2 regions of the Lactobacillus taiwanensis genome follow, and region 2 is predicted to be linked to the other one. Evidence: predicted binding sites of a transcription regulator. Region 2 holds the regulator's gene; the other holds the start of a gene.
What was found. Region 2 encodes HrcA, which represses chaperone genes, less so after heat shock. Its sites were predicted from a motif close to TTAGCACTCNNNNNNNNNGAGTGCTAA; they were not measured.
Positions count from the first base shown of each region.

Region 1: a site for HrcA is predicted at 1,633-1,659, ahead of groES (co-chaperone GroES). Genes of this name have one in related genera too.

Region 1 covers NZ_CP059276.1:466,325-469,753, forward strand. Annotated here, with positions in the region: gene H1A07_RS02225 (LOG family protein) at 1-96, shown strand, start outside; gene H1A07_RS02230 (LytTR family DNA-binding domain-containing protein) at 273-731, shown strand; gene H1A07_RS02235 (LiaF transmembrane domain-containing protein) at 728-1,486, shown strand; gene groES (co-chaperone GroES) at 1,703-1,987, shown strand; gene groL (chaperonin GroEL) at 2,018-3,429, shown strand, end outside.
Region 2 covers NZ_CP059276.1:782,911-786,339, reverse strand. Annotated here, with positions in the region: gene dnaK (molecular chaperone DnaK) at 1-1,178, opposite strand, end outside; gene grpE (nucleotide exchange factor GrpE) at 1,196-1,774, opposite strand; gene hrcA (heat-inducible transcriptional repressor HrcA) at 1,786-2,844, opposite strand; gene H1A07_RS10130 (hypothetical protein) at 2,987-3,127, opposite strand; gene abc-f (ribosomal protection-like ABC-F family protein) at 3,229-3,429, opposite strand, start outside.

The sequences.
Region 1 (3,429 bases), 320 kb from region 2:
GATATTTATTTAGATGCAATTTATTTTGAAACTGATTTTGATAAAATTTTGCAGTTTATGAAAGAATACCAGGCTCCAGCTTATCGAGAATATTAATTTATTAAGCTAAAAATTAAAAGAAGTATGAACTAATTTTTCCCCCACATCTTTAGTTTCATGCTTTTTTTGACCGCTTGGAACTTTAAATTAACCGCTTAGTCAATTTCACTAGATTTTAATCTTATATCCATGTTTAATATAAATATCAAGAACGAAACAAGGAAGTGAGAATTGTGAAAGTTAAGCTTGAGCTTGATCCAGATCAGCAAGAGACAGAAATAACGATCCATGCTAAAAGTTTAACGCCTGAGGTAGAAAGAATTTATCATCAACTTCAAACTGATTCAGAACATCCTGATCAAATTGAAGGGATGATGGACAATACTTCCTATTATTTAAGTATTAACGATATTCTCTTTTTTGAAACAGACGCTAGGCAGGTAATGGCGCATACGACTAGGAATGCATATTTTGTTAAGTATAAATTATACGAACTAGAAAACTTATTAAATGGGCAGTTCATGCGAGTATCGAAATCGACGATATTAAATTTAGATCAGATTTATGCTGTTACTAAATCGATCTCTAATTGTCAGATTAAGTTTCATGATTCATATAAAACTGTCTATGTTTCAAGAAGATATTACCGAGATTTAAATGAGAGATTAAAAGAGAGAAGGGCATTATCATGAGAAAGGCCAGTTTTGGAAGAGTTCTTTGGGGGCTAGGTTTACTTGCGGCAGCTGCATTTTTAGTTTTAGATCAGCTCCACTTGATGCCACTAGAATTAGGTTTTTGGGCAATTTTTTGGACAATTGTATTTGGAGCAACTTTGATTACATCATTAGTTAATAAAAGTTTAGGAGGCAGTATTTTTTCAATTGCATTCCTATTAATTATTTATGCAAAACCTCTTCACATTGAGCGTATAGTTCCTTGGACAGTACTTTTAGCAGCATTTTTAATCTGGGGAGGTTTGAGATTAATTTTCAAGAAAAGCTGGAGACCGACTGTGATTATTAATGGTGAAAAAGTTAATGCTAATTGGTCAGACTTGAAGGCTCCACATAAATTTAAGGCTGAGCACGTATTCTCTGATACATCTAGTTCAGACAATGGTGACAATATCGTAATTAGTGAAAAGATGTCTTCTACTTCGCGTTACGTTCATTCGCAACACTTAGAAACGGTGACTGTGAATGTTTCAATGGGAGATGTTAATGTATATCTTGATTCAGCTAAGCCTGCTGGGGATGAAGTAGTTGCTAATATCAATATGTCGATGGGAGATATAAATATTTATATTCCAACTTCTTGGCGAGTTGATAATCAACTTGAACATAAATTTGGTGATTTTACTATTGAGGGTGATCAACCAGCAGAAGGGCCAACATTAGTACTTCAAGGTCGTGCTAACATGGGAGATCTTACTATTAAGAGAGTTTAGAACTAGAACAAGACAATCCATATTGAAATTTTAAATAAATATCCAAGTAAATTAGCACTTTTTAGCACTCTAGGTAAAAAGGTGCTAATTTTTGTGTCTAAATACTTGCTTTTCTTTTATAAACAATGTACTATCGTAATTGTAAGTTAGCACTTATGATATATGAGTGCTAAGTAATATAATTATAGATTTAAATTATGTACAGGAGGGACTAACGTGTTACAACCAATCGGTGATCGCGTGATCGTTAAAGTAAAAGACGAAGAAGAAGAAAAAGTTGGAGGCATTGTCCTGGCTTCTAACGCTAAAGAAAAGCCTCAAATGGGCGAAATTATTGCCGTAGGAAATGGTAAGCGCAACGCAAATGGCGACTTAATTCCTATGTCAGTTGCAAAAGGTGAAACTGTATTTTTTGATAAATACTCTGGCACTAACTTGAAGTACGAAGGCGAAAAGTACTTAGTTCTTCGTGAAAGCGACTTATTAGCTGTCGTTAAGTAATAAAATTTGAAATAAAAGGTGGCATATAATATGGCTAAAGAGATTAAATTTTCTGAAAATGCAAGACACTCATTATTAAAAGGTGTTGATAAATTAGCAGACACTGTTAAGACAACTTTAGGACCTAAAGGTAGAAATGTTGTTTTGGAAAAGAGCTATGGTGCTCCTGACATTACTAACGATGGTGTTACTATCGCTAAGAGTATTGAATTAGAAAACCATTTTGAAAACATGGGTGCAAAGCTTGTTTCTGAAGCTGCACAAAAGACTAACGACATTGCTGGTGACGGTACTACTACTGCTACTGTTTTAACTCAAGCAATCGTTCGTGAAGGTATGAAGAATGTTACTGCTGGTGCAAACCCTGTTGGTATTCGTCGCGGTATTGAAACTGCTACTAAGGCAGCTGTTGACGAATTACACAAGATTAGCCACAAGGTAAGTACTAAGGACGAAATTGCTCAAGTTGCTTCTGTTTCTTCAGCTTCAACTGAAGTTGGTAACTTAATCGCTGATGCAATGGAAAAAGTTGGTCACGATGGTGTTATTACTATCGAAGAATCAAAGGGTATTGATACTGAACTTTCAGTAGTTGAAGGTATGCAATTCGATCGTGGTTACTTATCACAATACATGGTAACTGACAACGACAAGATGGAAGCAGACTTAGACAACCCTTACATTTTGATTACTGACAAGAAGATTTCTAACATTCAAGATATCTTGCCATTATTACAAGAAATCGTTCAACAAGGTAAGAGCTTATTAATCATTGCTGATGATGTTGATGGTGAAGCTCTTCCAACTCTTGTTTTGAACAAGATCCGTGGTACTTTCAACGTTGTTGCTGTTAAGGCTCCTGGCTTTGGTGACCGTCGTAAGGCAATGCTTGAAGATATCGCTATCTTAACTGGTGGTACTGTAATTTCTTCAGACTTAGGTCTTGAATTAAAGGACACTAAGATTGATCAATTAGGTAAGGCTGGCAAGGTTACTGTAACCAAGGATTCAACTACTATTGTTGAAGGTGCTGGTTCTAAGGAAGCTATTGCAGAACGTGTAGATCAAATCAAGAAGCAAATTGCTGACACTACTTCAGACTTTGACCGTGAAAAGTTACAAGAACGTCTTGCTAAACTTGCTGGTGGTGTTGCTGTCATCAAGGTTGGTGCTGCTACTGAAACTGAATTAAAGGAAAGAAAGTACAGAATCGAAGACGCTTTGAACGCAACCCGTGCCGCTGTTGAAGAAGGTTACGTTGCTGGTGGTGGTACTGCATTAGTTGATGTTATGAAGTCCATCCAAGGCACTGTTAAGGGGGACAGCGAAGACGCAGAAACTGGTGTTAAGATTGTTATGAAAGCTTTAGGCGCTCCTGTACGTCAAATTGCTGAAAACGCTGGTAAAGATGGTGCTGTTATCTTAGATCACTTAGAACATGA
Region 2 (3,429 bases):
TTTGAAGTAGGAATAGTGGTATTTCTATCAATTAACTTAGTAAATACACCACCCATAGTTTCGATACCAAGTGATAATGGAGTAACATCAAGTAAAACGATATCCTTAACATCACCGGAAATAACACCGCCTTGAATTGCGGCACCAAGAGCAACAGCTTCATCAGGGTTAATTGAGTGGTCAGGTTCTTTACCAGCCCATTCTTTAACTGCCTTTTGAACTGCAGGAATACGAGTTGAACCACCGTTTAAAATAACTTTATCAATATCGTTAACAGTTAAACCAGCATCGCTTAATGCATTATCAAAAGCAATCTTAGTCTTTTGAACTAAGTCATCAGTTAATTCATCAAACTTGGCACGAGTCAAATCTGCTTCAAGGTGAAGAGGACCAGCTTCCCCTGCAGAAATAAATGGAAGTGAAATATGAGTTGATGAAACGCCAGATAAGTCTTTCTTAGCTTTCTCAGCAGCATCCTTCAAACGTTGTAAAGCCATCTTATCGTTAGATAAGTCAACACCATTTTCTTCCTTAAAGTTTTGGATTAACCAATCCATAATTCTTTTATCAAAGTCATCACCACCAAGGTGAGTATCACCATTAGTTGATAATACTTGGAAAACTCCATCACCTAATTGCAAGATAGAAACATCGAAAGTACCACCACCAAGGTCGTATACTAAAACTTTTTCATCATTTTCATCTTTATCAAGACCATATGCTAAAGCTGAAGCAGTTGGTTCATTGATAATTCTTTGAACATTTAAGCCAGCAATTTTACCAGCATCTTTAGTGGCTTGGCGTTGCGCATCATTAAAGTAAGCAGGAACAGTAATAACTGCATCAGTTACCTTTTCACCTAAGTAGTCTTCAGAAAACTTCTTGATGTATTGCAAAATGAAAGCTGAAATTTCTTGTGGTGTATATTGCTTATCGCCAACTTTAACCTTGTAGCCTTCTTCACCCATATGACTCTTAATTGAAACAATAGTGTTAGGATTAGTTATAGCTTGACGCTTTGCAACTTCACCAACTTGAATTTCACCATTCTTAAATGCAACTACAGAAGGAGTAGTACGGTTACCTTCTGGGTTAGTAATAATCTTAGGTTCTTTTCCTTCAAGCACGGCAACTGCTGAGTTAGTCGTACCTAAGTCAATACCAATAACTTTTGACATAAATATAACTTCCTTTCTTATTGAGCCACTACAACAATTGCTGGTCTTAATGTTCTATCTTTATATTGATATCCTTTTTGTAAAACTTTAATTACGTGATCCTTTTGATCATCATTTTCCGCTGCGACAGTTTGTACAGCTTGATGAAGGGATGGATCGAAAGGTTCGCCTTCAGCTTTAATTTCAGTAATTCCTTGATCTTTCATTGATTTAACTAATGAATCAAGAGTCATCTGAACACCTTTTTGAAGTTGTTTAGCAGCTTCATCATCAGCTTCAACAGCTAATGCACGCTCTAAATTATCCATTGCAGGCAAAACTTCTTTAGCTAAGCTTTGAGATTCATACTTAATTAATTGAGCACGTTCTTTTGCATAACGGGCTTGCATATTTTGAATCTCCGCTTCGCTACGTAAGTATTTATCTTCAAGATCCTTATTTTTAGCAGTTAGTTCAGCAATTTCCTTTTCATAATTTTTTGCTGGATTTTCCTTAACTTCCTCTTTCGGAGCTGATTTGGGATCTTTTTTTGGTGCCTTATCTGGGGTCACCTCGTCTTTTAAATCCTTTTCATGTGGAAACTCTTCTTTACTCACAGCTAACCTCCTTACTTAAATCTACCATAATAATCCAACAATTTCTTTGCTAGTTCATTTCTAAAATACTCGAGTAGTCCGATCATCTGCGAGTATGGCATGTTAGTTGGCCCTAGCAGTGCAATTGTTCCTTTACCATATTTACCAACACTATATTGTGCAGTAAGCAAGCTATAATCTTCTAACAAATCTGATGGTAATTCTGAGCCCAACTTAACTTGAACTTTCGAATTAGTACCATCTTTAATTTCATCTTCTGGATTAAAGCCAATCAAACTTGAAATAGCATCGTTTTGATCAATTAACTTATATAATGACTTAACTTTCGTTAAATCATCGTTTTCGTAATTACTTAAAAGATTAATTTGACCATCAACATACATTTGTTCACTCGCAGCGTCCTTAATAACATCTTGGAGCAAATCTAAAATTTCAGGTGCCGATCCGCCAGCTACCAAATGATCTGCAATTCTTTTAAGCAGCACTTCATTAATTGAACTAAGAGGCTTACCAACTAGGTGGTCATTGATCAATCTTACCGCTTTTTCAATCTCTTCTCCACTAGTATGATGAGGTAAAGTATAGATTTGATTCTTAACATTACCATCATCAGTAACTAAGATAGCCATCACTTGATGACTAGAAAGAGGAACAATCCTAAAACTAGTAACTTTAACAGAATGAGTTTCAGGACCTGCCGCAAAAGCAGTATAGTTAGTTAAATCGGACAATATCTTTGCAGCTTCTTGCACGATTTCATTAACTTGCTGAAAAGGTTGGTCTAATTGATAAACAATCTGATTATAAACAGATGCTGGTATCTTTACTGGATTAATTAAATGATCCAAATAATATCTATAACCAGCACTAGATGGAATCCTTCCACTAGAAGAGTGAGTTTTTTCAATTAAACCTTGCTCTTCTAAGGCAGCCATCTCGTTTCGAATAGTTGCACTTGAGACCTTGACAGGCAGTTGATTCGTCACGGTCTTAGAACCTACCGGCTCATGCGTCTGAGTAAAGTCCATAATAATAGTCTTCAAAATAAGTTCTTGCCGTTCAGTCAACATTTTCTCGCCCCCATCATTAGCACTCTTCTTTCCTTTGTGCTAACAATTTATATAATACCATATATTAGCAATTGTGCAAGCAGAGTGCTAAATCAATTTAATTTTTCACAAAAAAAAGCAAGTACTGAGTACTTGCGTAAGTTTATTTAATTGGTAGTTTAATTACAGTCTTTAATCTCTCCACTCTAGTTCCTCGCGGATCACTTAAATATATTTCATGATGATAGCGTGGATTTTTTATATCAATTGGATCACCACTTCCTGAAACTGCGAGATAGTTCATTTCAGGAACAGTTATTAATTCAGGTTTCTTTTTTTAGAAAATATAAATCTTTATATTCTTTTTTATAATCAAATACCAACTTTTTCTCTACCCCCCTTTAATTATTTAGCTTCTCCACCCCCTAATTTTATTCGTTTATCTGTAATCTGACTAATAAAATATTTATCATGTTCAATTAAGAGCATTGCCGGTTGTTCTTTTCTTAACATGTTAATTAACTGATCCTGATTAAATACGTCTAAATAATTAGCTGGCTCATCCCATAAATATATATCTGCTTCTTCTACCAATGATTTGGCAAT